2 regions of the Rheinheimera muenzenbergensis genome follow, and region 2 is predicted to be linked to the other one. Evidence: riboswitches for the same ligand, from Rfam matches in the RefSeq annotation. Region 2 holds a riboswitch; the other holds the start of a gene.
What was found. A riboswitch is a leader RNA that binds a small molecule or an ion and turns the genes downstream of it on or off. The one in region 2 is predicted to bind cobalamin.

Region 1 (22,134 bases), on a different contig from region 2:
GCTGCCGATGACAGCCATAAGTTTGTTAATGGCATTCTCGATAAGGCTGTGCGGGTTTTACGGCCAAGTTAAAAGGAGAGCCGGCATACGCCGGCTTTTTAGTCTATGGGCGAGTTTGAGCTTATTTCCCGTTACTTTGCCAGCAGCGGTGCTAAACGCAGTGATACCACTATAGGTGTCGGTGACGATGGCGCAGTATTGCAGGTGCGTGACGGTTATGATTTGGTTGTCACCACTGACACTATGGTCGCGGGCACGCATTTTTTTCCTGATGACGATCCCCGGGCGCTGGGCCATAAGCTGGTAGCGGTCAATGTTAGCGATCTGGCGGCTATGGGCGCTGAACCGGCCTGGTTATCGCTGGCGCTGACTTTACCTAATGTCGATGAAAACTGGCTGAGTGCTTTTGCTGCCGGCTTGCATGAAACGGCCGAATACTATAATTGCCAGCTGATTGGCGGTGATACCACCCGGGGCCCGCTTAGTCTGACGATGGTTGCCAAAGGTATAGTACCACGCGGTAAGGCAATTAGCCGCAGCGGCGCCAGTGTTGGTGACTACATCTATGTTACCGGTACCCTGGGCGATGCTGCGTTGGGGCTGCGGTTATGTCAGGGCGTCCATCAGGTCAGCAAAAAGCACCAGACCCATATTTTGCAACGCTTTCACTATCCGTCAGCCCGGGTTGCGCTGGGGCAGGCACTGCGTAATATCGCCAGTAGCGCGATGGATTTATCCGACGGCCTGTACAGCGATATCCAGCATATAATGGCGCGGTCTAAAGTTGGCGCCAGTATTGATGTCGGTAAGTTACCCTTGTCTCAGGCATTAAAAGACAGTTGTGATCCGGCCACGGCAATCCAGCTGGCGCTGTCTGGTGGCGAAGACTATGAACTACTGTTTACCGTGCCTGAAGCGCGGCGCGGCTCACTGGATGTGTTGCTATCTCCTTATGGCATACCCTTGAGCTGTATTGGCCGCATTACCGGTGTTGCCGGCAAACTGGAACTGAAACAAGCTGAGCAACAGTACGCTTATCAGCATCAGGGATTTACGCATTTCTCATGACAAAGGTCGTATTTAACCTAACCAGGTGGCATCAGTTTCTGGCGTTGGGGTTTGGCAGTGGCCTGGCACCCAAAGCGCCTGGCACTTGCGGTACCCTGGCGGCTGTACCGCTGGTGGCGTTGCTGCTGTGGGCCGGTAACATCTATCTGCTGCTGTTTGTGTTGCTAGGTTCAGTGCTGGGTGTTTATATCTGTGGTCAGACGGCGAAAGATGTGGCGGTGCACGATCATGGCGCCATCGTTTGGGACGAAATTATCGGCTATGGTATTACCATGTTGTGGGTACCACTGCAGTGGCACACCTTACTACTGGGCTTTGTTTTATTCCGGCTGTTTGATATTGTAAAACCCTGGCCTATCAGCTGGCTGGATAAAAAAGTGCATGGCGGTGTCGGCATTATGCTGGATGATATCGTTGCAGGTATCTTTGCACTGCTGGCGTTACAGACAATATTGGCAATGCTGCCACTGAGTTAACCGATGAAAACAGGCTGCCATCAATGAAATATCTGCTGTCCTTCATTTTATTGTGCACCAGCTTTATTGGCGCGGCCTACCAACAACAATCTGTATATGATTTTGATATTAAACACTGGAGTAGTGGTGATGGCCTGTCGAGCAACTCGGTAAGGTCGGTCAGTCAGGACTCGCAGGGGTTTATCTGGCTGGCAACCTTATACGGTTTAAACCGCTTCGATGGTATGCAGTTTGAACACTTTACCATGGAGCAACACCGGCATCTTGCCAGTAATGCGGTTACCCGTTTATTGCATGACAGCAGGGGCTACATGTGGGTAGGCACTAAGGCCGGCCTGTCTGGTCTGGATCCGTTAACACTGACATTTGACCGCTATCCAATACTGGCAGAAGTGACTTCAATTGTGGAAGTCAGGCCCGGTGAAATCTGGGTGGCCGCCGATCATTTGTTTCGCGTGGTAGATGGTAAGGTTAGCCGGGTTGAACAAATAAAGGCCCAGGTGAGTCAGTTAGAGCTGGTTGGCGAACAGGTTTGGGTAAGTAGCACAGAAAAGCTGTACCTGATTAACACCGACGGTGATGTGCAAAGTTATAACCTGCCACCAGAGCTGATGCAGACACCGGTATATGATTTATATTGGAGTAAAGACCGCCTGCATATAGCCGCAGAGCCCGGCTTTTTTCATCTGGAAGCTGATGGCTCGGTAAAGCAATGCCAATTACCGGACAACAATAATACTGCCGTTTATAAGCTGCTAAAAGACAGCAGAGGTAATAACTGGATTTCAGCACACCGCAAACTGTTCCATAAACATGTCGATCAGGAGTGGCAACATATTACCGGTGACGAGCTCGGTAGTTACCCTTGGTTTAGTGATATTTTTGAAGATCGTGAACAGAATATCTGGCTGGCCAGTTTCAGCGACGGCCTGTACCGGGCCTCCAGCGGTAATATTCGCCGTATCGTGGCCGAGCACGCTGATCCGGTGGTACGCAGTGTTGCGGTGACGCCGGACAATAACTTGTTGCTGGCCGGTCAGTCTGATATCGGTGAGCTAAAAGCCGATGGCAGTTATCATAAAATACTGGATGCCTCGGCACTGGGCGCTAACACTATACATGACGTGTTCTGGCCGTCAGCCGATGAGATGTGGCTGGCGACTGACCGCGGTGTTCAAAGGTTGAACCGTGGTGAAAATACCCTGACAGCGCAATTTCCGGAGTTAAGTAAGTATACGGTTCGCATGTTACTGCCTGATGGCCTTGACGGCCTGTGGATTGGTGGCGTGATGGGCATTTTTCATTATCAGGGCAGTGGGCTGACAGCGTTTTCGCACAATAATGAGTTGGAATCGCGCAATATTACCGCTATGCAGCAACAGCAGCGCTTACTGGTGTTTGGTACGACGCGTGGTTTGTATCAGTACAGTAACAATCAGTTGCTCAGGCTGGGGATCGGCAGTGCTTTGTACAATAGCTATATCACGGCGTTGCAAATATTACCTGACAGCACTGTGGTCGCGGCTACATTAGATGACGGAATTTTTATCCGCTTACCCGGGCAGCAACAGTGGTTGCAGTGGCATAGCGGCAATGGTTTACCGCATAGCCCGGTGGTCAGCCTGATTTTCGACACGACGACTGAGTATTTGTGGGTAAGTAGCCATAAGGGTATTTTCCGTGTGCACTCTGCCGATTTACCACAATTGCGCCAGGCAGACCTTACGGCACAGCAGGTTTTAGGCCCGCATGACAGGCAGTTAGGCACCGTACCCGGGCGCTGCTGCAACGGCGCCGGGCACGCTAAGGTGGCGTTTTGGCAGCAGCAATATTGGTACCCTACCTTAAAAGGGGTTGTCGCCGTAAAAGCAGACTTATCGGCATCAGCCACCCGGCAGTTAAAGCCGGTAATAAAACAGGTGCAAGGTACAAAAAGCTATGTGGTAGACAATGAGCTACAACCATTGGTACTGGAGTTGGACGATCGCAATCTGACAATCCAATACTCAGCATTAGAATTTGTTAAACCAACGGCGTTGCGGTTTCGCTATAAGCTGCAGGGCTTTGATCAGCAATGGCACGAAGCCGGTGATCGGCGGGAGGCGGTTTATACCAATCTGACTCCAGGCCGGTTTGAGTTTCTTCTACAAGCCCGCTTTGATAATGAATCCTGGCAGCAGGCACGCTCTGCACGGCTGGCTTTAACGATACCCAAACGCTTTGATGAAACCTTGCTGTATCGCGGTTTATGGCTGTTACTGGCGTTGTTTTGCCTGTACTGGATAATGTGGCTGATGCGGCGCAACAGTATGTATCAGCAGCAACAATTAGAGCGCCTGGTAAAACAGCGTACCCAGGAGCTGGAAAACAGTAACGTTAAGCTAAATGAGCTAAACGAGCAGCTAACCTTGTTAACGCATAAAGACAGTCTGACCGGCTTACGTAACCGCCGGTTCCTGTTTGAGCAGTTACCGAAAGACATTGAACATTTTCAGCGCAATCGGGACTCCATGCTGGCGCAAGGCAAATGTGTGGCACTGATCCATCTGGATCTGGATAACTTTAAACAGGTTAATGATCAGTTTGGTAACAGCTCCGGTGATAGTTGCATTCAGCAGGTTGCTGGTTTACTGATCCGCGAAACCCGTGGTTCTGACTATGTGGTGCGCTTTGCCGGCGAAGAATTTGTGTTGGTGCTGCGGGATATTCAAACCGAACTGGTGGCAGAGTTCAGCCAGCGTCTGAATGAACTGGTGGCCCGCACCGTATTTAATTTACCGGACGGACACCGTACCCGGCTAACCTGCTCGGTCGGTTATGCCATTTACCCGCTGGAACTGCTGGGCGGGCAGCTAATTAACTGGGAGATTTCGCTGCAGCTGGCTGAAATGGCGCTGCACCATGTTAAACATGCCGGCAAAAATGGCGTCGCGACCATCGCGTTTGATCAGCAAGTCGATGCATTTGAATTTGAAGACTCCTCGCATGTCGAGGCGCAGGTCGAACGATTATTGTCTGCCGGACTGGCGCATTTTGATATGAAAGGCCCCGCTTAGGTACCAGAAAAAACCCGCAATGGCTGCGGGTTTTTTCTTACATCAGTGTCTTAATTTGTGCCAGAATGCCGGCGCTATCCAGCCCCAGTTCGGTATAAATTTCCTGTTGCGTACCGTGCTTGATAAAGTTATCCGGCAATCCCAACATGCTGATCTTTACCTTAAGCTGTTGCCGGGCGATAAATTCCGCTACTGCAGAACCGGCACCACCCATAATGGCGTTATCTTCCACGCTAACAAAATGCTGATGCTGCTTGGCCAGTTCAGTTAGCAGGCTTTCATCCAGCGGTTTAACAAAGCGCATATCAACCAGCGTGGCGTCTAACTGCTCTGCTGCCTGCTGACAGGCACTCAGCAGTGGGCCAAACGCCAGGATGGCCAGCTTTGTACCCTGGCGTACCACTTTGGCTTTGCCCAGCGGCAGTAATTGCATATCTTGTGTCGGCGTTACACCGGTGCCACTACCTCGTGGGTAACGCACCGCAGCCGGGCCGTTATATTGATAGCCGGTGTAAAGCATCTGCCGGCACTCGTCTTCATCTGACGGGACCATCAGCAGCATATTGGGAATACAGCGGATAAAGCTGATGTCAAAGGCGCCCTGATGGGTTGGGCCATCCGCACCCACCACACCGGCTCGGTCGATAGCAAACAATACGTCCAGATTTTGCAAGGCGACATCATGGATGAGTTGATCATAACCGCGCTGTAAAAAGCTGGAGTAAATGGCTACTACCGGTTTCAACGCTTCAATTGCCATACCTGCAGCCAGCGTAACGGCGTGCTGCTCTGCTATGGCAACATCAAAATAGCGTTGTGGGTAGGTTTTGGAAAAGCGCACCAGATCCGAGCCTTCACGCATCGCCGGAGTAATAGCCTGCAGTCGTTCATCCTGGGCTGCCATATCGCAAATCCAGTTGCCAAATACATTGGAAAAACTTGGCAGGCTGGCTTTTTTAGTCGGCTGTTTTGTTTCATCCGGGTTAAATTTCGATACCGCATGATAACCAATAGGATCTGCCTCAGCAGGGGCATAGCCCTTACCTTTTTTGGTGGCAATATGCAGCAGTTGCGGGCCTTTCAGATTACGCATATTGCGAATGGTATCTACCAGGCCACAGACATCATGGCCATCTATCGGGCCAATGTAATTAAAACCGAGCTCTTCAAAAAAGGTACCCGGTGTTACCATACCTTTGAAGTGCTCTTCAGCCCGGCTGGCCAGCTCATGCAAGGGCGGGACACCGCTTAAAATCTTCTTACCGCCTTCGCGCAGGCTGGTGTAAAAGCTACCGGATAAAATGCGGGCGAAGTAGCGGTTTAAAGCGCCGACATTTTCTGAAATAGACATTTCATTGTCATTTAGAATAACCAGCATATCCGGCCGTTCTTCGCCGGCATGGTTTAAGGCTTCAAAGGCCATACCTGCTGTAATGGCACCATCTCCAATTACGGCAACCACTTTGCGGTTTGACCGGGCCTGACGCGCGGCTATTGCCATACCCAGCGCAGCACTGATAGAGGTGCTGGAATGGCCAACCGACAACACGTCATATTCGCTTTCTTCGCGATAGGGGAACGGGTGCAAGCCATCTTTCTGTCGGATGGTATGCATTTTTTCCGCGCGGCCGGTTAAAATTTTATGCGGGTAGGCCTGGTGGCCGACATCCCAAATCAACCGGTCGAAAGGTGTATTGTAAACATAGTGCAGCGCTACAGTTAGCTCCACCGTACCCAAACCAGAGGCGAAATGGCCGCTGCTCTGGCTAACACTGCGCAGCAAATAGCGACGCAGTTCATCGCTAAGTGCAGGCAACTGAGCCTGTGGCAGCTGTCGCAGCTGTTCAGGTAATTGGGCTTTGGCCAGCAGTGGATAATCGTTAAGATCTAACGCCATAATTGTTGCCTGTATTAAAACTTGCGTTCGATGATGTACCGGGCAAAGCCACGTAACTCATCGGTGTTATAAGGTAGTGCAGCCAGTGCGTCCAACGCGTCCTGATATAGCTGCTGTGCTTTTTCTTTGGCTTGGGGTAGCCCAAGCAGCGCCGGGTAGGTTGACTTATTCGCCTTAGTATCAGAGCCCTGCGGCTTGCCCAGTGTTTGGGTGTCACTTTCAATGTCGAGAATATCATCCTGCACCTGAAAAGCCAGCCCTAATGCTCCGGCAAAAGCCTGCAGCGCAGCAAGCTCTGCCGGATCTTGTTTACGGCTGCACAGCCAGGCCAGTTGTACGGCGCACTCAATCAGGGCACCGGTTTTTAGCCGGTGCATGCGCTCAAGTTGCTGCAAATTGGTTGCCTGGTTGGTTTGGGCTAAATCTATCGCCTGACCACCACACATACCACTGTAACCGGCAGCCTGCGCCAGCTTTTGCAACATGCTAACCACAGACTGACTACTAACCTGCTGATACGGGTGACTGGCAATGATATCAAAAGCCAGTGCCTGCAACGCATCGCCTGCCAGTATTGCGGTTGCCTCGTCATAGGCTTTGTGGCAGGTTGGCTTGCCGCGGCGTAAATCATCATTATCCATCGCCGGTAAATCGTCGTGAATAAGTGAGTAACTATGAATGGCTTCCAGCGCGGCGGCCGGCCCATCTAAATCGTGCAGGCTGGCACCGAGCAAGGTACCACAGGCGTACACCAGATAAGGCCGTATTCTTTTGCCGCCAAGTAACAGGCTATAAGACATAGCGTCGAGTAAGCGCACGTCGGTGTGCAGTTTGGCCGCTAACAGCTGTTGTAGCTGAGCCTCAACCCGCTGCTGATATAAAGGTAATTGTTGCAGCGGCACTTTAATCTTCCTGCTCTGGAGCGAACGGCAGCAGGTTTTCCTGTTGTTGCTGCTGCATTAATAACTGTACTTTTTGCTCGGCCGATTGCAGCAATTGCTGACTGTGCCGGGCCAGGGTAATACCGCGTTCAAACTGCTGTAAAGATTGATCCAGCGACAGCTCGCCTTGTTCCAGTTGTTGCACTATTTGCTCAAGTTCTGACAATGTTTGTTCAAACTGGCTTAAATCGGCCTTTTTTTTGCTCATACAACCCCCTGGAAAAGTGTGCGCAAAGTTACCCTAGCAGGCTATTATGGTCAATCAGAAAGCGGTTGTGAAAGGCTAAATTGATAATTTCATACAATTTATATTCAATGATCCGGCGCATTTGTCGATAAACATCTATCGTCTAAGATAAACTGATAAAATCTTTGCCGCAGCAGTATAACAGTTAAGGAGAAAACAGTGGATATAGCCACCCTGGTTGGTATGTTAGGCGCTATAGGCTTTATCATCATGGCGATGATACTGGGTAGTAATGGCGCGCCTGCCATGTTTATGGACACTGTTTCAGTACTTATTGTATTGGTAGGTTCTATTTTCGTGGTGTTATCCAAATTTACGCTAAGCCAGTTTTTCGGCTGCGGCAAGGCAGCGGCGAAAGCGTTTATGTTTAAAATTGAATCGCCGGAAGAGCTGATTGAAAAAGCGGTACAACTGGCCGATTCAGCCCGCAAAGGGGGGTTTTTGGCGCTGGAAGAGGCCGAAATTCCCAATGCCTTTATGCAAAAAGGCGTGAATATGCTGGTTGATGGTCATGATGGCGATGTGGTGCGGGCGACGCTGATGAAAGATATCAGCCTGACAGAAAAACGCCATGAAACCGCTATTGCGATTTTTAAAAACCTTGGTGATGTGGCGCCGGCTATGGGCATGATTGGTACGCTTATTGGCCTGGTAGCTATGTTGTCCAATATGGATGATCCTAAAGCGATAGGGCCGGCGATGGCGGTAGCGCTGTTAACAACCTTATACGGTGCCTTTATTGCCAACGTTATTGCTATACCGCTGGCTGATAAGCTGGCCGTGAGAAACCTGCAGGAAAAAACCAATAATCAGCTGATCCTGGATGCCATTTTAGGTATCCAGGATGGCCAGAACCCGAAAGTTATTGAAGGCATTTTGCGCAATTATTTAGCCCAGGGTAAGCGCGAACCTGCGGCAGCGGAGTAAGTGATGAGCGACGAAGCAGAAGAGTGTAAATGCCCGCCGCCGGGTTTGCCGGCGTATATGGGCACCTTTGCTGATCTGATGGCACTGCTAATGTGCTTTTTCGTGCTGTTGCTGGCATTTTCTGAAATGGATGTGCTGAAGTTTAAGCAAATAGCCGGTTCAATGAAGTTTGCTTTCGGGGTGCAAAATAAAATAGAAGTAGAAGATATTCCCAAGGGTACCAGCGTTATTGCCATGGAGTTTCGTCCTGGCCGGCCGGACCCGACTCCCATTGAAACATTACAGCAGCAAACCATCGATATTACCCAGCAGGTTATAGAGTTTCAGGCCGGTGAGGAAGATTCGGCCGGTGGCCGGCAAGAGCAACGCGAGGATCTTAGCGGTGGCCAGTCGGTGAGCAACGCCGACGAAACTATGGATGGCGAAGCTGCGGCTGAGCAGGCTCAAGCTGAGGCGATGCAAGAGCAAAGCAATGAAATGGTTAAAAAACTGGCCGAACAGTTAGAAAAGCAAATTGTGGACGGTGCCATAGAGCTGGAGTCACTTGGCCAGCAAATTATCATCCGCATCCGTGAAAATGGCTCTTTTCCATCGGGTTCATCGTTTTTACAGCCGCGTTTTAAACCAATAATTCAGCGCATTGGCGAGCTGCTCAATGAGGTGCCGGGTGAAATTACTGTGACCGGCCATACTGATGATATTCAGGTAGCGGATGAGCTGCACAGTAATAATTGGGACTTATCCGCCCAGCGAGCAGTATCGGTGGCAACTGAAATGGTTAAAGCGCCGGGTTTTGATCGTAAACGGCTGGTTGTGGTTGGCCATGCGGACACCAAACCACTGGTGCCTAACGATTCTGAGCTAAACCGGCGGCGCAACCGCCGGGTTGAAGTGTCGATAATGCAGGGTAAGGCGAAAGAGTCTGAGCCTATCAGCTTAGAGGCGCCGCAATCCTAGTATTACTTTGCTGCTATACCGGGCGCAGATTAGGGTTTTGTAACAAGATCCGCTATAATCTGCGCCCTGTTTTTTGCGGTCAATAAAAGCTAACCTCAGATGATTGAATTTCTTATTAAATTGCATCCGGAAATTGCCATTAAAAGCAAGTCGGTGCGTAAACGCCAGACACTGCTGCTGGAGCGTAATCTTAAAACTATTCTGTTGCAGGTTGATTCTGCGGTAGAGGTTAGCAATAACTATGATCATCTTACCGTGCGCTGTGACAACGACGATCCGGCCATCCAACAAAAGTTAATCGACCGTTTAGGCTGCATTCCGGGTGTGGTGGCTTTTGCGGAAATGCAATCCAGCAGCTTTAGCAGCCTGCACGATATTTTTGAGCAGGTGCTGGTGGTGTATGCCGAGCAGCTGGTAAATAAAACCTTTAGCGTCAGAGTGCGGCGCAGTGGCAACCATGACTTCAGTTCAATTGAAGCCGAGCGCTATATCGGCGGTGGCTTAAATCAGCATGTTGCCAGCGCCAAAGTTCAGCTGAAAAAGCCGGATCTGGTTGTCACGCTGGAAATTAAAAAAGACCTGCTGATCATGGTGCGTAAAATGCACCCGGGTATGGGCGGTTTTCCGCTGCCGTCACAGTCAGATGTATTGTCGCTGATTTCCGGCGGTTATGACTCAGCTGTAGCCAGTTACCTGATGATCCGCAAAGGGTTACGTACTCACTATCTGTTTTTCAACCTTGGCGGCGCGGCGCATGAAGCCGGCGTGCGTGAGATGGCCTTCCATATCTGGCAGCGCTACAGCTTGTCGCACAAGGTAAAATTTGTCAGCGTCAATTTTGCCCCAGTGGTAGAACAAATTCTGGAAAAAATCGACAACGGCCTGATGGGCGTGGTGTTAAAACGCATGATGATGCGTGTCGGCAGTGAGGTGGCGCAGCGTCTGGGTATTAAAGCCCTGGTTACCGGTGAGAGCATTGGCCAGGTGTCCAGCCAGACCATTGCCAACCTGAACGTGATCGACCGGGTAACCGATACCTTAATCCTGCGGCCGCTGATCTATCAGGACAAGCAGGAAATTATCGATATGGCGCGCAAAATCGGCGCCGAAGATATTGCCAAAAGTATGCCGGAATATTGTGGCGTTATTTCGAAAAAGCCAACAGTAAATGCCGTGTTGGCCGAAGTTGAACAGACCGAGCTGCAGTTTGATTTCAGCGTACTGGAGCAAGTGATAAACGAAGCCAAGGTGCTGGATATCCGCACGGTGGAGTATCAGGCAGAGCAACAGGCGCACGTAGTGACCGAACTGGCCCAGCTACCGGCTAATGCCATAGTGCTGGATATACGGGCGCCGGAAGAAACCGAAGATAAACCACTGACCGTTGCCGGACATCAGGTAATTGAAATGCCGTTTTTCCGCCTGAGCTCGCAATTTGCCAGCCTGGATCAAAGCCAGCAATATTATTGTTATTGCGCCCGTGGCGTAATGAGCCGCTTACAGGCGGTGGTTTTGCAAGAGCAAGGCTTTACTAATGTAGCGGTGTACCGGCCTTAACCGCGCTGTTCAAGCTGCTGTACTTGCTGCAGCAGCCCACTGTTATAGGGTACAGCAAGGTTAAAGCGCGCGGCTTGCTGTACTACATAACCATTAATCGCCTCTATCTCGGTGCGGCGCCGATGCGCAATATCCTGTTGCATTGATGAGAAGTTTTGCGCCGTCGCCGTTATCACCTGCTGTACTTTGTCCAGCGTGGCCTGATATTCCAGCGCCTGTCCGCAGGCCGCACTTACCGCGCATACTTCCTGCAGCAGCTGACTAATGTGTTGCTGATAGCAGGGCTTCGCCAGCTCGCCGTTACGGCAGTTATGGATAGCCGTCAGCGGGTTAATTACTGCGTTGATAGCCAGCTTTTGCCACAAATACGGCTGAATATCATCAACGACGACCAGTGGCCCCAGTGCTTTATCCATGGCGTGTGGTACCTTTTCCCGGCAGCTCCTGGCCGCAGCATTTACCGGCGCCAATACACTCTGGCCGATACCTGTACGGATGACATCATGCTGGTGCCGCAGAGCAGCATGTGTTGTGGTTAGAAACCACAAACCTTGCTGTTCACCGATTAAGCTCAATACCTGGGCAATAGTGCCCATGCCATTATGGCTTAACACCAGTTGGGCGTTTGAGCTAAGCTGCGGTAATAACTCTGTTACCGCATTGATTACGGCATAGCTTTTAACCGGCAGTAATACCGCATTTAACGGCGCGATTGCAGGTGCAAAGTGAAGTTGTTGTGTTTGCTGCGGTTGAATAAAGTTAATGGATAACGCCGTATCGTGGCGCAGCCGCAGTGATACAGGCATACCAGACAACTGCATACGACTGGCTGCCAGCAGGCCAATGGCACCCTGGCCAACAACGACCCAGTTTAACGCTGACTGCGGGGGCGCAGGGCGTGCCATAATGCTCTGAGCAGGTAAAAACTGGCAATACCAGTGATATCAGCCAGCAGATCCCACCAATCGCCATTGCGGCGGGTGAAGAAATGCTGCGCCAATTCAATAGCGCCTCCATAAGAGCCCAGTAAAATAACTGCAGGCAGGGGGCGCAATTTAAAGCCTTTCCACAATAAGGCGCTAAGCACGGCAAAAATGGCAAAATGGGCCAGTTTGTCGATATGCGCTATACCGCCAGCAATACGGTGACCGCTTAACTCCGCCAGAAAAGACGCGGTGGCGGCGGTAAAACAAAATACACATAACCAACGATAAAAAGATTGCGGCACAAAAACCCCCGAAGCAGATGGCGCTCGGATTGTAGCAGTTTTCTGGTTATAATCACCAGCAGACAGAATGGCTTATGCTAAGGAGATTTTAATGCCCTCATTCGATATCGTGTCAGAAATTGATATGAACCAGGCGCGAAACGCAGTGGATAACGCTAAACGGGAGCTTGAAACCCGCTTTGATTTTCGCGGCGTTAACGCCAAAATTGAGCTAAACAAAGAGCAGATTGAACTGACCGCTGAAGCCGATCAGCAGGTAATGCAGTTGTTTGATATTTTTGCGATTAAAGCCAGCAAGCTGCAGCTTGATGTCAGTAGTTTTAAGATTGAAAAAGAAGAGCGGCATGGTAAGTTCGTCACACGCTATGTCAGCATTAAGCAAGGCATAGACAAAGACCAGGCGAAGAAAATCATTAAACTGGTTAAAGACAGCAATATTAAGGTACAGGTGGCTATTCAGGGCGAAGAGCTGCGGGTAACGGGTAAAAAACGTGACGATCTGCAAGCCGTAATGCAGTTAGTGCGTACCAGCGATCTGGGCCAACCTTTCCAATTCAAAAACTTCCGCGATTAACCGGCTGGATTTGGCCATCCAGAGCGCTGTTGACTTTTAATTTCGCCACGTTAAACTGCACGCGGCTCCATCAGGGAGCCGCTTTTTCTGGTGCTGCAGTAAACTGCAGGTAAACGGGAATCTGGTGTAAAACCAGAGCTGCCCCCGCAACGGTAAACAACTGAACTGTATTCAAAGCCACTGTCGTAAGATGGGAAGGCGAATACGGGCGCAAGCAGGTTGTCAGCCCGGAGACCGGCCGGAAAAATCCTTCAACCAGACTAAATGTGCGGCGGGCACGTTTTCGGAGCTTACATGTTTAAACCTGCTTTGGCGGCCGTGCTGGTCGCATCCTGTTTTTCAGCCAACGCTGAAGACATCGAACATATCAGTATTTACGCCAACCGTACCGCCACTGCCGAAGCGGAAGTATTAGCCAGCGTTACCCTGCTTGAGCGCGACGATATTGTTGCGCGTCAGGCCGCAGATTTACCCGCATTATTGGCACAATTGCCAGGTATTAATGTGGCCCGTAGTGGTGGCCGTGGCCAGTTAAGTAGTGTTTTTATTCGCGGTGGTGAAGCAAAACACACCTTGATCCTGATTGATGGCGTGCGAAGCGGTTCTGCCACTGCGGGCGCTAAATCCCTGGCTATGTTGCCGCTTGAGCTGATAGAACGCATAGAGATAATCCGTGGTCCGCGGGCGGCGTTTTATGGCGCTGATGCTATGGCCGGTGTTATTGCAATCAGCACCCGTCGCGCTGAAGTGGCAGAAATTAACGCTAACGCCGGCAGCAATGGCCAGATTGGCGCCGATGTCAGCGCTTCCTATCGTGGTGACAACGTTAATCTGCACGCTACCGTAGGTACACAGCAAGCTGATGGCATTAATGCGCAAACCAATGCCGACCCTGATCGCGATGGCTACCGCCAGCGGTTTGCCAAGTTAGCCGGTGCCTATCAAAGCCATGTCGGCCAGTGGTCAGCGCAAGCCGACGTGAGCTCAGGCTATTATCAATACGATAACCAATGGGGCAGTGAAGACGCGGCCGATACGTTAAACCGGACTTTCATTCTGGGCTGGCAGCACGACATAGGTGCAACGCAACATCAGGCTCAGCTTAGCCGGCAGCGCGATCGTGATGTCAGTTTTGGGCCGCAATCGCGCAGCCCGTTCCAGACCGACCGCGATGAGTTCAGCTACCAGCTTACGAGCCCCTTAACTGAAGCTGTTAGTGCCATTGGCGGCGTTAACTGGTATCAGGAAAGTGTTGCAGCATCGGCCCCGGCGTACCTGCAATCAGCCCGAAAAAACCGGGCTTTGTTCAGTGGTATAAGTGTTGACCAGGCGGCCGTGAGTTTTGATGCCGTGGTACGACGCGATCTGGACAGCCAATTTGGTGGCGCTAATACCTGGCAATTAGCAGCAGCTTATCAGCTGAATTCGTTATGGTCGTTACGGGCAGGGCGGGCAGCCTCGTTTAAAGCGCCATCGTTTAATGATTTATACTATCCCGGCTCAGAAAATCCGGCCTTGCGGCCTGAACGCGCCATCGAAGATGAAATTGCACTTCGCTATCGTGATGCCAGCCTGACGCTAAACCTGACATGGTTTGACCGTAACGTGTCCGACTTGCTGCAGTGGGGAAACGGCAAGATGGAAAACATTGCCAAAGCGAATATCCGCGGTGTTGAGACCAGCGCCGAGGTAACGCTGCAAGCGTTCAGCTATAGCTTTAGTTACACTTGGCTGGATGCCCGTGATGATGCCAACAAGCGTCTTGCACGCCGGCCCGAGCACGCAGCACATTGGCGCGGCGCTTACCAGTTTACTGACTGGTCAATGTTTATTACTGCAGATTACCAAAGTAAAACGCAGCAAGGCCCCTTTGACCCATTACCGAAATTACCCGGTTTTACCCAGTGGGGATTTGGCGCGCAATTTGATTTATCTGATCAGTTAGTGATTCGGGCGAAAATTGATAACCTGACCGACAAACATTATCAGACTGTGGCGGGATACAACAGCTACGGTGTGACGGCAAATGTCGGTGTCAGTTATCTGCTGCACTAAGTATGGCCAAAGGTTAGACGGGGTGTACCGTGTCAGCTTAATGTTGACACGGTTGTCCCGACCCTTGCTAGCGCTTTAATTTTTCGGTGAACTGCTGGCGAAATTTAGCCAGTTTAGGTGCCACGACATACTGACAGTAAGCTTGCTGGGGATTGGCAACAAAGTAGCCCTTATGATAGCTTTCTGCCGGATAAAACGTCTCGGCAGCACACAGCTGAGTCACTATAGCCGAAGCGTAAATCTGCTTCTCAGCAAGCTGATCGATTAAAGTTCTGGCAAGCTTTTGTTGTTCTGCATCCTGATAGAAAATGACTGAACGGTACTGGCTGCCGACATCATTTCCCTGCCGGTTAAGTTGTGTCGGGTCGTGCAGGCTGAAAAACACCAGACAAAGCTGCTGATAGCTGACAATACTGTCATCAAACTCAACTTGTACCACTTCAGCATGGCCGGTATCACCATCACAAACCCGGCGATAATTGGCATCGTTTGCGGTGCCGCCCATATAGCCACTTAACGCCTGGACCACGCCGGTTAGCTGGTTCATTGCGGCCTCAAGACACCAAAAACAGCCAGCGCCAAAGGTTGCAGTTTGTATCGGCATACTATGTCCTCTGTCTAACTTACGCTGAGTTTAAGGGTACTGCCCAGTCAGCTTTTTGCAATTATTCCGGCAATAAAAAGGGCACTTGCGTGCCCTTAATACCTTATTTGGGGTGTACCTCGTCTGCTGCGTGCTCATCCGGAGCAGCACGCTCCAGCCGCTGCAGTTTTTGCTCCAGCCGTTTCGGCGAGCCGGTATTGCGGGCAAACACCATATAAGTGACAGGCACCACATATATCGTCATCAGCGTCGCCAGCGCCACGCCGGAGAAGATCACCATACCTATTACCATCCGGCTTTCTGAGCCCGGGCCACTGGCAATAATCAGCGGAATACTGCTCATGGCGGTAGTAAAGGCTGTCATCACTATAGGGCGCAGGCGTTGGCTGGCCGCTTGTTTTATCGCGCTGCTAAATTCGACACCGGCATCACGCAGCTGGTTAGCAAATTCGACAATCAGAATGCCGTTTTTCGCTACCAGGCCTATTAGCATGACCAGGCCAATCTGGCTGTAAATGTTCAGCGTCATACCGGTAAAGTATAAGCCGGATAAAGCGCCAACCAAGCCAAGTGGCACGGTGATCAGGATCACCAGTGGATGAATAAAGCTTTCAAACTGCGCCGCCAGTACCAGATAAGTAATAAGCAGCGCCAGCACAAACACCATTAAGGTAGAACTGCCGCTTTCCTGAAACAGTAAGGACTCGCCTTTGTAATCTATACCGACGGTATCCTGAATTTCGGTTTGTACGATATTTTCCAGATATTCCAGTGCTTCGCCCAGGCTATATCCCGGCGCCATACTGGCTGTAAGGGTAATGCTGCGCATTCTGTTATAGCGGTTTAAACTGGAAGACGTGGCTTCTTCACGCAAGGTTACCAGGTTGTCCAGCGGGATCAGCTCACCCGAGGTGTCAGAACGTAAGTAGACGTTAGTGATACTGCCAGGTGCGCTAAAGTCTTCATCCAGGCCTTCGATGATCACGTCATATTCTTTACCCCGATCCAGGAAGGTGGTAACCCGCCGTCCGCCCAGCATGGCCTCCAACGAGCGGCCAATGGCACCTACTGATATGCCCAGGTCACCGGCTCTTTCGGTGTTAATTTCTACCAGAACCTGCGGCACGGTTTCTTTGTAGTCATGATCCAGCATCAGGATGTTAGGGTTTTCTGCTGCCTTGGCAATAACGATATCGCGCCAGCGCGCCAAATCTTCATAGGTATTGCCCTGCAATACAAACTGGATTGGCCGGCCGCCACCGCCGCCGCCGCCCAAACCACTGCGCATAAATGTAAAGGCGCGTACGTCCGGAATGGCATTTAATTTCGGGCTGACTTCAGCCATCAATTCCTGCGTGCGCCGATTACCGTTGTGCCAGTTTTCGGTACCCACTATGGCTACGCCGCCACTGTTGCCCCAACCAGGCACCCGTACCAGCAAACGGTTAAACTCGCCATCGTGGTAATACGGCATCAACACGTCTTCTATCAGGCGCATATTGCGGCTGTTGCTGTTATAGCTGGCGCCCTCGGCCGGGCTCATCATGACAAAAAAGGTGCCGCGGTCTTCCTGCGGTGCCAGTTCACTGGGAAGTAAGCGCACCAGCATATAGCTGGCAACAAAGCATAACGCGACCACTATCATCACTGGCCAGCTTGTGTCACACACCACGTTCAGCTGGCGCTGATAGGCTGCTTCCAGTTTATGAAAGGCACCATGCAGCCATAGCCCCAGTTTACTTTCGCGTTTTTGATGCGTCAGTAACTTGCTGCACAGCATAGGTGATAATGTCAGGGCCGTAACACTGGAAAAAGCAACTGCAGCGGCTATGGCCAGGGCAAATTCGGTGAAGAGTTTACCCAACTGGCCCTGCATAAACACCAGCGGTACGAACACCGAAATCAGTACCAGCGTAGTGGCCACAACAGCAAAGCCCACTTCACGGGCACCGCGATAAGACGCCAGCAGTGGATGCTCGCCAAGTTCAATACGGCGGTAAATGTTCTCCAGTACCACGATAGAGTCATCTACCACCAGGCCAATGGCCAATACCATCGCCAATAGCGTCAGGAGGTTGACGGAAAAATCCAGTGCAAATAACACGGTAACGGCAGCAACCAGGGCTACCGGCACGGTAACCGCCGGGATAAAGGTAGCGCGGATATTACCCAGAAACAGAAAGATCACCACCACAACCAGGGTCATGGCAATAGCCAGGGTGTTGTATACCTCTTTTATTGATTCGGCGATAAATAACGAAGAATCATAACCCGGCTCAATGGTCGTGCCTTCCGGTAGCGTCGGTTTGATACGCTCCATCTCAGCCCGGGCCGCTCTGACAACTTCAAGAGTATTGGCCTTAGACTGTTTAATAATGCCGATACCGAGCAGGTTTTTGCCATCGCCACGAAACTCACTTTCCTCATTTTCTGAGGTTAGCAGCACGTCGGCTACTTCACCGAGCCGTACCAGATAATTATTGGCGCCGCGCTTAATGACCAGCCGACGAAAATCCTGCTGGGTTTTATAGCTGCGTTCAACCCGTACCGTAAAGTCACGGTCATCCGATTTAATATTACCGGCCGGCAGCTCTACGTTTTCTGCCCGCAGCACGCTTTCAATGTCTTGCACTGTTACGCCGCGCGCCGCCATGGCATCGCGATTAAGCCAAATTCGCATGGCATAATCGCGCGAGCCACCCAGTTGCAGCCGCGCCACACCGTCTACCACAGAAAAACGTTCCACTATATAACGTTTAGCGTAATCGGTAAGTTCCAAAGTGGTCATCGACTCGCTGTTGAGTACAAACCAGGCGATGGTATCTTCATCGTCGCTGGCTTTAGATACTTCCGGCGGATCGGCTTGATCCGGCAGGTTATTTAACGCCCGTGACACCCGGTCGCGCACATCGTTGGCGGCCGAGTCAATATCGCGTTCAACATTAAACTCGATAGAAATATTAGAACGGCCATTGCGACTGGTAGAGGTGATATTTTTTATACCTTCGACACCACTGATGCGGTCTTCTAACAGCTGGGTAATTTTTGATTCAACAATTTCTGCTGAGGCACCCGGGTAATTAGTGCTGATGCTGACGATAGGCGAGTCGATATCCGGGTATTCGCGCAGTGGCAACATGGTAAAACAGACAATGCCGAACACCAATAACAACAAATTGACGACAGTGGCAAAAACCGGTCGTTTAACCGAGGTATCTGAAAGCCACATAATCAGCCTCCAACCCGGTTAATCGCCACGCCAGAGCGCAGTTTTTGCGTGCCTTCTACCACTACCTCATCGCCTTGCTGCAGGCCGCTGATAATTTCAACCCAGCCCGGCGTGCGCTGGCCAATAACCACTTCTACCTGGCTGACGGTGTTATCTGCGGCAACTTTATACACAAATTGCTTTTGTTGCTGCGGTACCAGAGCGCGCTCGGAAATTTGCATCGCCATGTGGTTGTCCAATTCTAATTGTACATTTAACAACATACCGGGACGCAGGCGCAGATCGGCATTGGTTATAGTGCCATGCACCGTTACAGTGCGGGTAAGCGGATCAATCCGGGTATCAATAGCGCTGACAGTGCCGTTAAAACGAATGTCGCCATAGGCGGCATTGGTAACAAACAGCGGCATGCCAACGTTTATCTCGGCCAGATAATGTTCTGCCACGCTAAAGGCAACACGCAGCACATTTAAATCATCCAGAGTTGTAATAGTGGTGCCGCTATTAACGTAAGCCCCTACGCTGACCTGACGTAGTCCAAGGTAGCCACTGAAGGGCGCGCTGATAGTCAACTCGGCTAATTGTGCCCGGGCAATGTCAAGTTGAGCCAGGGTAGTATTCACTTTAGTTTGTTGCTCATCGAGCAATGACTGGGCAGTAGCCTGGGTGGTGGCAAGATTTTTTAACCGGTTAAGCTGGCGCTTTTGCTCGTCCAGTACGCCTTCGAGTTCGGTGACCCGGGCACGCTCCTGCACATCATGTAAGCGTGCAATGACATCACCGCGTTGTACCGCTTTACCTTCGCGTACATTAAGTTCAGTAATAAAGTCGCTGGTGGGGGCAATCAGGCTGATAGAGTGGTTGGCAATACCGGTACCAAGTGAGCTGACGCTGCTGATCATCGGTTTGGTTTCGACCTTAGCGGTGGTAACGGCAACAATCGGCGCATTGCGTTGGCTGTCCTGCTTTTGCCCCGGTACCAAGTACAGATAGCCGATAAACAGCAGCAAGATAAACAGTATTGTCCAGATTAATTTAGAATGTAATTTTGCCACTATAACCCCGTGTAACAGCTAATTTTAATATACTGCCTTATTGTATGGAATAAACCGGGTTTTAGATTTCCTGTTATCGCAGTGACTACGGCATTGGTCGCTTGAATGAGCGATACCGCAATACGAAATGGCCAGAATATCGCCATAAACAGCTTTAAATTTATTCGACGGCGCAATATGCTCCATCGCAGAATTGATAAGGAGATGTAAATGCAACCGGTGCAAATTCAGTCCAGTGCCAGCAAAGGCGGCGCAAAATTATTGCTCTTCAGTGCAGGGGCCATGTTGTTGCTTAGTATTATCGGCATTGGGTTGGAGCAACTAAGCTGGTGGTATTTGTTATTGATTGTGGCCTGCGTGCTGGGCGTTTTTGCCGGCTGGGCCAAACTGGCCGAGCCGAAATATTTTTTGCAGCTTGACGATGAGGGCGTGCGGTTTTATCACCGGCTGGGCAGTTGGCTGTTGCCCTGGCAAAGCTTTTTGTACAGTGGCGTGCCGCAGCTCAATCAGATCAATATGGCGTTTATCGCTTTTAAACTGACTGACTACGATGTACTGTTACAACATATACCGCGGCGCCTGGCGGTAAAGCTGATGACAGAGCAACGGCCGCTGTACATCGAAGCCGTGCGCCTGGGCTGTGCGACAGGCCAGTGCGCAACTGAGCTGCTAAGCGAAAAAGATTATTTTGACACGGCAACACAGCGCTATCACGGTATTGCCGCTGCATTTGCCTGGCGCATGCAGCGCTTAGCTGAGGCAACCGGGTTTGAGGTCTTTGTACCGGTAAGTCTGGGCGATGCTGAGACACAACAGTTATGTCGGCAAATTAACCAGTACAGGCTACAATTAATACGTAATACAGTAACCTAGACACTACAGAGTGTCTGTATCATAATATTACAATCCGTTTATGTAATGCAGGGCAGTGAATGAACAATTACGAAAAAGCGTTTTTGGTAAGTGGTCGTAATACTTTGATCCACAAAAATAAAAAGCTGGATTTGGTGGTCGTTAACGACGACGACGATCCGGTTATTGTAGTAACCCGGCATGGTGTAAAGCCTTTTAATGAATCGGTACCCGCTAACCGGGCAGAAGCAAAAGAGCGTTATCTAGAGTTGGTGGATATTTCCAGCTCTGACGTTTTTGGCGAAGCGAAAACTCTGTTGTTTATCCAGGCGATAAACAATAAAGAATATAAAGTTGATTACAGTAAAAAAGATTCGGATTTGTTTATCCGCATCCATCAGGAAAATTATATCTGAAGAACGGGTATAAAATTGCCTTTCCAGCCGATGCAGTGCTTGCCTTTAGGCCGGTTATTTGTTTCAGTAGATGTGCTTTAGTGCAGTAACCTTAAAGTGTGAAGCCATATGCAATTTACCGAGCAAAATAACAGTATAAAAATAACCGTGCCTGTAACCCTGGACGCGCTAAACGCCAATGACCTGAGTACCGCAATCCAACAGGCGGGGTATTCCCGCTGTTTGGTAATTCAGGAGCAACTGACCAATTTGTTGGTTGAATACCAGCAAATTCAGCAAAAAATCAAAGAGCAACTCAAACCGCTAGGCACGCCGCTTACCTATCGTATTGCCGAAAAAAAGGATGCTGAATTAGCCTTTGAAATTGCCGAAGATCATAGCTCTGCCGCGGCAGTTATTACTGCTGCCTGGGGCGGTGCACCGGTGTCGGCTAATTCTTTGGTAAAAGGTGCGCAGGAAGCCGGCGTAGTATTTGGTTTCAGTAAAGATCACATTATTAAACTGGTGAGTCACGCCAGCAAAGCAGAGCCTGGTAGCCGGGTAAAGCTGATCATAGCAAAAGGTCGGCCGGTCAAAAATGGCGAAAACTCACGTTTTGAGGCCATGATGGCTGAAATGCAAAGCCGGCGTAACCGGCCGGTTGTGCAGTCAGATGATAAAGCCGATTTGCGCGATTTTGGCGTTATTCCTTCAGTTAAAACCGGTGAGGCACTGGTACGGCGCCATCCGCCGACGCCAGGTATAGATGGTATGACCGTCACCGGCACTCTGTTGCCGGCTGTGCCGGGACAGGTGATTGAATGGAGCCTGGGCGAGGGCGTTGAATTAGCCGCGCAAGATCCAGATCTTCTGCTGGCTGCCCGTGATGGTTTACCGCGCATGATTGAACATGGCGCTACCGTCGATGAAGTCTTTACCGTCAAGAATGTCGATTTGGCAACTGGCCATATTATTTTTAAAGGTTCAGTCGTCGTCAACGGCGACGTAACTGAAGG
Region 2 (10,211 bases):
TTATACGCCTGCTTACGCCAGCCCTCAGTTACTGGCCGGTAAGACTCCCAGTGTCAGTGATGATGTGTTTTCATTTGGCTGCCTGTGCTACGAATTACTTAGCAGTAAGCACCCCTATGAACGTCTGCCTGCCGATCAGGCGCAGCAACAACAAAAACAGCCGCTAAAACCGGCACATGTTAATCAGTTGCAATGGCAGGCTCTAAAAAAGGCGTTGCAATTTATGCCGGAGCAGCGTGCTATCAGCCTGCAGCAACTGATGCAACGCTTACATTTTAATCTCTGGCTGCCGGTTGGCATCAGCGCAGCAACACTTGCCGTCGCTTTTGGTGTTGCGCAGTATCATACAGGTCAGCAGCAACAACTGGCGCAATATGGTGAGAAAGCCCGCCAGGCTGAACAACAGCAACAACAATTTCAACAATTAAGTAGCGTTAGCGCAGCCCAGCTGCTGCAACAGCTAGAGCAAACCGACACTCCGGCCTGGTTACGTCAGGCGCTGTTACGCAATCAGCAGACAACGGTATTAAGCCATTTTGAACAGCAGATAGACAGCCTGATCAGCGATCGCAGTTTCACTTACCCGAATTATCCGCAAATTGAGCAGCTGTTAGCTCAGGCAAGTGCCTTGTATCCCGACTCTCACTATCTGGCGCAAATTAGCAGCAACATCTCACGCAGTAAGCAAACTGCGATAGATGTATTACGTAATCAACTGCGCCAGCTATTGCTGGAGCAGCAATATCAGCGCCAGGCACAGGACAGCGACCCTTATAAAATACTGGCGGAATTACAACGTATCGACAGCAACTATAAAGTCAGGCCAGATGATGCCGAAGCAGAAGCTTATGTCAGCGCCTATCAACAAGCCGTTGCCACAAATGATGCCGGCGCCTTACAGCAACTGATTGCTATAGGTCAGGAATTATTTAGCAGCCACAGCAACACTCAGGCTTTGGTGCAACAAGGCACTGTACTGGCGCAGGCCGTTAACGACATGGCGGCATATCGCCAGGCGGTAGCGGAGGGAAAAACAGCAGAGTTTCCTTATAAGGCAGCAGAGTTATTTTATCAGCATAGTTTTAGTTTGCTGCAGCAAGAACTGGCGGCCAGTAGCAAAGCCGCAGAGGTCGATCAGGTATACGACAAACTACAGCAATTTAATGCATTGGTACCGGTTAATTTTTCGTTGCATGTTGGCATGCGCCGCCAGTTAGCCGACAAATATCTCAGTCTGTCTACCGAGCTGTTGCAGTCTAATCAGGTGCGCACCGCAGAACGGCTAATGCGCCGGGCCAACGAGTTAATGAGCAGTATTAACAGTTAATCAACGATAGAGATCCAACGCCTGGCATAACTGGCGAATACCGAGCAAAGTGCGCGGCGTAGTGCGGTACAGCTGATCGGCGTTTAGCGAAATAAACTGCTGCTGTTTTACTGCCGGCAATGTTGCGTAACGTTGCCAGTAGGCGAAATCAGCAACAGTTCCGCCCCGGCTGGCCTGGATAATCACCTCTGGCTGGCTCTGCAATACCTGCTCGATCCCTACCTGCGGATAATCGCCTTTAACATTAGCAAACGGGTTGTCAGCCTGACACAGTTGTAACATTTGCTGCGGCCAGGCCTTGTTTGCCACTGTACTAAGCGGTGCAACTGACATGGCAAAAAATACCTTTACCGGGCTTTTCTGCTGATAATCAGCTCTAAGCTGTTGCAGCGCCGTTGCAAATTCAGCCGCTTGCCGGGCCCCCTGATCAGCATGCCCGGTCAGCTCCCCCAACTGCTGCAGCTCTGTGCTGATGTCATCAAGCGAAAGCGGATCAGAAAATGCCAAACGCAACCCCAGTTGTTTCAAGCGGTTTACATCGGCTGCCGGTGTACCGCTGCGCCAGGCGATCACTAAATCTGGCTGCAATGCCAACAATGCCTCAATGTTCACTCCGGCAAAATTCGCTACCCGGGGCAACGTCAAAGCCTGCTGCGGATAGTCACTAAAGTCACTTACCGCAACGACCTGTGGCCCGGCGCCTATGGCATACAACATTTCCGTAATATGTGGTGCCAGCGCCACTATCCGTTGTGGTGCAGCATCTTGCTCCCTGGCGTAGCCTAATACACTGCTACCCAACAACAAAACCATCAGTAGATATTTCACCAATCCAGTCCCCGCTGCGCTTTAATGCCGTTGTCAAAGGCATGTTTAACATTTTGCACTTCACTTACTGTATCGGCCAGCTCAATAATGCGCCGGTGACATGCCCGGCCGGTTATCACCACATGCTGTTGCGCCGGCCGCTGTAACAGCGCCCGCTCTACCCGCTCAACGGCGATATAATGGTAACTAAGCATATAAGTCAGCTCATCCAACAACACCAGATCAATACTGGTATCCGCTAAATACTGTTCAGCCTGCTGCCACACCTGTTCCGCCGCGGCTATATCTGCGGCTTTATCCTGCGTATCCCAGGTGAAACCTGTCGCCATGACGGCAAAAGTTACGCCGTGCTGCTGCAGTAAGTTACGCTCGCCACAATCCCAGCTGCCTTTAATAAACTGCGCAACCGCAGCTCGCATACCATGACCGACAGCACGCGCTACAGTGCCAAAACCGGAGGTAGATTTGCCCTTACCATTGCCGGTAATAACCAGCAATAAACCTTTTTCGTCAGTTGCATGCGCTATGGCTTTATCCACTTCAGCTTTCAACCGTTGTTGCCGGCTTTTGTGCCGCTGCTGTTTTTGTTGTTCATCTGTCATAAGAGTTGTTAGTGTCCCCGGCTACGCATTAGCATTAAAAAGAATACACTACCAAGCAGCGAGGTAATCACCCCAAGCGGGATCTCTTGCTGTGGCAGTAAAGTACGGGCCAGATTATCTACCCAAATTAAAAATATAGCGCCGCTAAGCACACTTCCAAGTAACAAGGGTACGGCCGTAACGCCGAACAATTGCCGGACGACATGTGGGATCATCAGGCCGACAAAGGCAATACCGCCACATTGCGACACGATAACAGCGGTTAACAAGGCGGTTGCCAGTAATAATATCAGCCGCACCGCTATAGTATTAACTCCCAGAGTACGGGCGCTATCATCGCCCAATAGCAACGCATCCAATTGCCTGCGCAGTGCCAGCGCCAGCACCAGTACCAGAGCCACAGCCGGCAGTAATAACCAGACACTAAACCAGTCATTACGGCTTAAGCTGCCCATTAACCAAAACATTATACGATTAGCGGCGAAAGGCTCAGCGAAATACAAAATAAAACTGCTGACAGCGCTAAGCATAAAAGATACTGCCACGCCGGCTAACAAGGTTGTTTCCATTTTTTGCCAGCGCTTACCGCTGCACGCTGCAAATACCAACAGCACCGCGAATAAGGCACCGACAAAAGCACCGAGCGCCTGGCTGATATGGCCAGCTGGCAATACAACACTAACCAGAGTTGCACCAAGGCCAGCGCCTGCCATCAAACCAAACAGATAGGGATCTGCCAGCGGGTTGCGGCTGACATTTTGCAAAATTGCCCCGCACATAGCCAGACCAGCGCCTACTAATGCAGCACACAGCAAACGAGGCATACGTATTTGCCAGATAATAGTGTGCTGCAGGCTGGCTGCACTGCTGTCAGCAACCAGCACCTGCCATAATTGCCCGGTATCGATAGACGCACTGCCGAGCATCAGACTAATGAATAAGCTGGCCAGCAATGCTGTCACTGCGCCAATCATGGCCAGTTTGTAATAACGTTTACTCATCAGGACGCTACCTTACCGCTTTGGGCTGGTGGCATAAAACTGACCTGCAGCTGGCCGTGCTGCTGGTGGATCTGACAAGGCAAATCGAACACCCGCTGTAATATATCAGGCTGCAATACCTGCTGCGGGCTGCCAAATATTACCTGGCGGCCTTGATCGAGCAGCAACAGCTTGTCGCAATACCAGGCCGCCAGATTTAAATCATGCAGACAGGCCAAAACAGCGACCCCTAATTGCTGTGTCAGTTGCAAAACCTGATGTTGGTATTTCACGTCCAGATGATTTGTAGGCTCATCTAACAGTAGCAAACGCGGCTGTTGCACCAAAGCTCTGGCAATAAACAAACGTTGCAGCTCGCCACCAGATAAGGTGTCTACCTGCTGCCCGGCTTTAGCTGCCAAACCGACTTTTGCCAAAGCACGGCTTACAATAGCGATATCATGGCTGGTGTTTTGCTCAAACCAGCTTTTGTGCGGTAACAGGCCCATAGCGGCAACCTGCTCTGCCGTTAAAGCAAATAGCGGTAATGTAGTTTGGTTTACTACCGCCACAGTGCGCGCCAGCTCAGTGGCAGTGTAATTGTCCAGCGCTTTGTGCTGTAAGGTGATCTGCCCGGCAGACGGCGCCAGTGTCCGCTGCACAAGACGCAGCAAACTGGTTTTACCGGCACCGTTCGGGCCAATAATGCCAATAAATTCGCCATCCTGCAGTGCAAAATTTATATCCTGCAACACCCTGGTGTCGGATAACTGCAACGATACCGCAGACAGTTTCAGCACAACTCACTCCTGACAAATGCAGCAGCCAGCTCCGCTGAAAAACGGTGCAGACGCTGCTGTGAACTCCCGCACAGCGGTGTAAACCAATTGATTGGCAGGTCTCCTGACTTAAAGTGATAACCCACAATCCCCTTCCCGGCAGCGGCCAGTGGTTACAGATTGCAGCACTTATTACAGTTGCGGGTACAGTGCAGGCATCTCACCTGCTTCCCTTTTAGCGGCTGGGCCGCACCAAAACGCGGCTAGTGTAACAGATATTTTTACGACGCAGAAAAACAAAGCGCCGGCATTTGGCCGGCGCTTTTTTAATACACTTTTTACTGAATTAGCTTAATTTAATGCTGCCAGTAAGGTTTTATCCAGGCCATCTTCATTAAGAATTTTTACAATCGCCTGACAATGCTCTACGGTAAAATCGCCTTCAGCAATTTGTCCATTGAGCATATTGCGACGTTTCATCACGATATCGGCCACCATTTTCTGGTTATCTGAATTATCGCCTAACTTAGCAGATAGCTTATCCAGGTGCGGGTACAAATGTTTTTCTGCATCATAAGCAGCGGCCCGCACCGATGGATGAAAATCCTCACAGGCATTTAAATTCAGCAAATAGAAATTAAGATAACCGGCCACTGTTACCAGTTTATAGTCTTGTGTATTGGCAATCGCTGTACTGGACAATACGGCAGAGGCGATAACGGCGCTGACCCACTTTTTCATTTTGACTTCCTGTTGTTCCGCTTGTGTTGCTATTCAATCTAAACAGATTGTGCCATTTTTGCAATCTTAACTGGTGAAAAAGCTAATGCCGACAACCAGCCAGGCGTGATCCTGGCGCCAGCTACTTAGCTGCATTGCATCATGATATTCGCTGTTGCTAATTAGAACCTCAGACTCATAAGCTGAGCACCGTCGCCGTAACCCAGGCACAGTTGTTGGTTGTCGACGGGAAAAAAACCCTGTTTTTGCCAGAATGCGGCAGATTGTTGTACGGCAACCAGGTTAATTTGCTGAAAACCGCCCTCTTTAGCTGTTTTAATAAGGTGCGACACCATCTTAGTGCCAAGGCCATCGCCAGCAGCAGCTTTTGATATAGCCAGATCATGCAAAAACAATATGGGCCCAGTGGCGCCATCCGGCAACGTCTGATACAGCTTTGGTGCTGTTTCGCTATGCCAGCAGTGCGCCAACAAGTAAGCCACCAGTTTGCCCGCTTGTTCATATACAAAGCAGCTTGCCGGTGAGTTTAGCCATTTACTTTTCAACACATCCACACTCTCAGGTTCAACCTGAAAATACGCCTCGGCCTGCAGCGCAACTATTTGTGGCCACATTGCTTCAGTAATAGGTTTAATCGACATTTGTACTTCCTTACTGCCTACTGCTATTTAACGGTTTACATACTCATACTGAACATTGCTGCCTAAAGCCTGTTGCCGCAGCCATAAGATACTTTTTCGCAGCAACATGCATTTTTGCTGCCTTAATTTAAAGGCCGTAAGCCACGCAGCGCTCAGACAATGCTGCGAAATTATCAGGATTTACGCAGGCAGAGCCGGCATTACCGCTGTGATCTCCCCACAACAGCTCAAGCTCATTATCCTTCATACGCCACAGATTAGGCAGGATCCCCTGATCATCACCCGCTGCGATCGTGGAAGCAAGCATAAAGACTGCTCCGCCAGCTGCCGCTACGGCATGCGGCAACCAGGGTTTGTCAAAGGACTTAACCACTGTTCTGGCACCTTCTCTGATAACTTCAAATCGACGTTTCCCCCAATAGGCAATCCAGAGCGAGCCATCTTCGTAGTCTGCATCAAACACCCGGTTGCCCATGAAAGCTGGCTCTGACGTCAGCTCCTGCAGCAACTTGGACCAGCCTGTTAAGATGCTGCCATCCTGGGTCGTTAGCCACGCCTCTGACTCGCCGCGAATGAGTAATAAACCGCCCTGGACCTGCCTTACTCCGAAAACAGCGACGGGCCACTCCAGCCATTTCGATGCCGAGCCATCTTCATTCAGCAGGTACAGGTTGGGATAGCGCGCGAAGAGAAAGCCTCCGCCTTCAATCGCCGCGAAGCCGGCTTCACCAAATCGATGTGGATCATCAAACCAGGGCAGAAGTTCTTCAGGTGTCGCACCGACGGAAGCTATCAGTAGTCGGGTTCTGTTTGTCTGCCTTGCATGATCGAAATATCGTTCTACAAGATAGACTTTTCCATCCGGAGCCGGTGCCATCATCCAGTCACTGGCAGAAAAAGAAGATATCAACCAGGAACGTACACCCGTCTCCTCGTCCCAGCTCATAACACAGGCGTGATGGTCGGGACTTTCAACCGGGCAAACGTAAGACCACAGCACTGTCCCATCGATCACCACCATACTTCCTGTCGGGTGCGCCAATGCAGAATGGCTTGTCGCTAAAATAAACAGTAGTGCCAATAAACGTGTCATTTAAACCCCTGTGCTATCCACACGTTTGCAGTACTAACAATAAACCAGATTGCTGCAACTCGTTGTTTAGTGTGCAAACAGTGGTTAAGTATGGTTAAACGCAGCGGTTTGACGCAGCAGCCAGCGCTTTTTATCAACTATAAAGTTGGCTTGTTAAGGCAAACTAAATTTTACACGCGCTATAAGCCTGAGCATGGTTAGCTGACTTTCGCGTCGTAAAATCTAATTGTATTGTTGTTAAGACCGGTTGCTTTTGAGCATTGTCAGCCCCGGGTGTCCACTGCCATTTTCGCAATGCGTCATATGCCTTTTTATTAAATGTTGTACCAGGAAAGCTTTTGATTACCATCAAATTTTGCGGCTTGCCATCGCCGTCGATTAACAGCGTAAATTCTACACAACCCGATATACCCTTTTCACCTGCATCCGCAGGATATTCAGGAGCAACCTTGCGCTTAACCACCCAATACTTTTCAACGGCTTCTTTGTTACTAATTAAATCCAATTGCCCTGTACCAGCTGATTGATTTACTGTCGAGCAAGCACTTACTGTTAAGATTGCCGCAACGACTAATAGGTTTGAATTTTTCACTTAATGTCCTTAATGCCAGCAGCCAAAACAACTGCGCGATACGTGTTAGCAGGCTTTTTTGATAAGTCGTTATTTAAGCAAAACACGACCTACTGATTTCTCACCTTGTAGTGGGTTGAAATAGCTAGACGCGCTAAAAGTTAAAATAAAAAAATTAATACACACTCTCTTCCTTTTAAGGATATCCATAACACCGAGATTTAGCGCGAACAGCGGCGCAGCATTAAGGTCTAGCAACCATAGGCTGCGAATTGCAGGGCCTTGATACTCATTGAGCCTTCTCCCCAGCCCAACCATTTGGCTAAGCTGGAAGGCGACCAAACCAAAAAGGAGAAGACCCAATGAAATTTTATACTACACAACATCCGTACTATTGTGGAATTGATTTGCATGCCCGCTCTTTGTACGTCTGCATTTTGGATGCGAACGGTGACACCATCTTACACCGCGAAATCAAAGCATTGCCAGAAAATCTACTCAATTTATTAACACCTTACATCGGCAATATCGTGGTTGGCGTTGAATGCATGCACTGCTGGTACTGGGTCAGCGACTTTTGTGCTGAACACGGCATCGATTTTATTCTTGGACACGCTTTATATATGACAAATTCTTCAGGAAAGAATTTGGACAGCTTTAGCTGGCCCGAAGGGAAAAGGACAGGAAGTACTTTTCAACGCCATTCATGGCGGCAAAGCCAAGAATGACCGCATCGATTCCTATAAGATTGCCCATCTTATTCGCGGTGGTAATTTCCCGCTGGCCTATGTGTATCCGCCACAAATGCGCGCTGCCCGTGATTTATTGCGCCGTCGCACCCGTATCGTCCGTCACGGTGCCGATTTAAAAGCGCACGTCAAAAACACGGTTAGTCAGTACAACTTGCCGCCTACTAATTTAGACCTCAAATATCCTTATGCCCGCGAAGCAATGCGTGATTGTTTTGCAGATCAGTTCGTGCAGCGCAATGTTGATTTGGATTTAAACATCATCGCGTTTTACCGCCATGAACTCAGCTCCATCGAGTGTTTTATCGAAAAGCACGCCAAGCATCACAACGGCAGTGACTACCATATCCTCACTAGCTTCCCTGGCATTGGTCGCATTCTGGCACTGACGATTTTGTATGAAGTTGGCGATATTGCCCGCTTTAGCACGGTACAGGATTTTGCATCCTACAGCCGGCTGATTAAATGCAAAGCTGAATCCGCAGGTAAAAGCTATGGCACCCAGGGCAATAAAATTGGCAATGCCCATTTGAAGTGGGCCTTCGGTGAGATTGCCGTGCTTTATCTGCGCGGTAACGATAAAGCCAAAGCTCACTTGCTCAAATTACAAAAGCGCATGAGCAAAGCCAAAGCGCTGTCCGCTTTAGCGCATAAAGTCGGTCGATGTGTTTATTACATGCTGAAAAACCAGAAGGTGTTCGATGAGAAGCGATTCCTAGCCGGTTAAGTCGCGGGACAAGGTGAGCTGAACGTCTAACTGGAACACCATGGCTGATGCTCAAATGATGGTTGGGTAACCCTTAGCAATAAGCTGAACCACCCACCTTCTGGCACACTGCCGTAGCCAGCTTGCTTGATTAGACACCTTGTCGCCGCGCATTTACCATCAGCAAGATGGTTTGCACCTGTGCTGAGCCTGAAACTAACTGGCTTTAAGCCCGACGCCTTGAATAGTGCCAGCAACAGGTTAACCGATGAATGTCTGGTGCCCCTGCTGTCAGCAAGGATGCTGAAACCAGCAGGCACTCATTGAGCATGAGATAAGAGAGCCCCGATATGTGTTTGTTGCAGGCTATCGCCTGGCAACCATGATGACAGATGAAGCAGTCTATCTTGCTGATGGAACAACAGACTGGCCGCTACCGCGGCCAGAAGAGCGGTATTACCTATTGACTCCGAGAAGGCTCATATGTGTTAAGCGCCACCGCACTCATGTAGCTGAAGGATATAATTTTTTTGGAACCCACCATATGTAAGCGGCCATCCCAAATAACTCAACCAATGACTGAAATACGATAACTACAACCGTCAGCTCAAAGGATGAAGGCAGAGAGAGTGCTAGGGGAAGAACCACAAATGAATTCCTGCTACCTAAACTGAAGGCAAGAACTCTGCCTTGATCTGTTGGTAATGAAAATATTTTTGAAAGCACTAAAGATAAAAACCCAGCTATCAGAAGAAATGCAGAAAATACTGCAAACAAGCTTGGGAGTATGCCCAATGAATCAATGACCACATTGATTTGTGCCGCTGCTATAGAAAACACAACCAATGCCAGTAGCGGAACGGGAAACCAGCCAAAAGCATTCAGAATAGCTTCTCTGCCCTCTCGCTTTTCAGCCCATTTTTCGGTTGCAAATGCCGCCACCAAGGGGAGGACGATAAGTCCGAAGAAGGCCAGAATTAGCTCTCGCTGCATTACGCTGGTTGTTATTTCCGAACCAAGGAAATGCCATATATAAACTGGCAGGAGGATTAGCTGAAGCAAAAGACTAACAGGCGAAAAGGCAATAGCCCGTTTAGTATCTCCTCCACCCAAGTGTGTGAAAGTGATAAACCAGTCAGTACATGGAACCAATAACACCAAGAGTATGCCCAACTTGACGGCAGGCAAGTTGGG

Region 1: linked by a shared signal. The riboswitch ahead of MN202_RS11670 (TonB-dependent receptor domain-containing protein) and the one ahead of MN202_RS10435 (ABC transporter ATP-binding protein) in region 2 are both predicted to bind cobalamin.

What each region holds. Positions count from the first base shown of each region.
Region 1 is NZ_JALAAR010000009.1:46,981-69,114, forward strand. It holds gene nusB (transcription antitermination factor NusB) at 1-72, shown strand, start outside; gene thiL (thiamine-phosphate kinase) at 106-1,068, shown strand; gene MN202_RS11615 (phosphatidylglycerophosphatase A family protein) at 1,065-1,544, shown strand; gene MN202_RS11620 (ligand-binding sensor domain-containing protein) at 1,568-4,600, shown strand; gene dxs (1-deoxy-D-xylulose-5-phosphate synthase) at 4,638-6,497, opposite strand; gene ispA ((2E,6E)-farnesyl diphosphate synthase) at 6,512-7,399, opposite strand; gene MN202_RS11635 (exodeoxyribonuclease VII small subunit) at 7,401-7,646, opposite strand; gene pomA (flagellar motor protein PomA) at 7,845-8,612, shown strand; gene MN202_RS11645 (flagellar motor protein MotB) at 8,616-9,569, shown strand; gene thiI (tRNA uracil 4-sulfurtransferase ThiI) at 9,669-11,126, shown strand; gene MN202_RS11655 (ketopantoate reductase family protein) at 11,123-12,031, opposite strand; gene MN202_RS11660 (VanZ family protein) at 11,998-12,354, opposite strand; gene MN202_RS11665 (YajQ family cyclic di-GMP-binding protein) at 12,446-12,928, shown strand; cobalamin riboswitch at 13,000-13,185, shown strand; gene MN202_RS11670 (TonB-dependent receptor domain-containing protein) at 13,223-14,983, shown strand; gene msrA (peptide-methionine (S)-S-oxide reductase MsrA) at 15,051-15,587, opposite strand; gene MN202_RS11680 (efflux RND transporter permease subunit) at 15,691-18,816, opposite strand; gene MN202_RS11685 (efflux RND transporter periplasmic adaptor subunit) at 18,819-19,871, opposite strand; gene MN202_RS11690 (DUF2982 domain-containing protein) at 20,082-20,744, shown strand; gene MN202_RS11695 (hypothetical protein) at 20,804-21,139, shown strand; gene MN202_RS11700 (FapA family protein) at 21,248-22,134, shown strand, end outside.
Region 2 is NZ_JALAAR010000008.1:714-10,924, reverse strand. It holds gene MN202_RS10455 (serine/threonine-protein kinase) at 1-1,327, shown strand, start outside; gene MN202_RS10450 (cobalamin-binding protein) at 1,328-2,155, opposite strand; gene cobO (cob(I)yrinic acid a,c-diamide adenosyltransferase) at 2,152-2,757, opposite strand; gene MN202_RS10440 (FecCD family ABC transporter permease) at 2,766-3,758, opposite strand; gene MN202_RS10435 (ABC transporter ATP-binding protein) at 3,758-4,537, opposite strand; cobalamin riboswitch at 4,614-4,788, opposite strand; gene MN202_RS10430 (hypothetical protein) at 4,868-5,257, opposite strand; gene MN202_RS10425 (GNAT family N-acetyltransferase) at 5,419-5,898, opposite strand; gene MN202_RS10420 (hypothetical protein) at 6,026-6,991, opposite strand; gene MN202_RS10415 (energy transducer TonB) at 7,155-7,583, opposite strand; partial or broken gene MN202_RS10410 (IS110 family RNA-guided transposase) at 7,925-9,038, shown strand; gene MN202_RS10405 (arsenic resistance protein) at 9,522-10,211, opposite strand, start outside.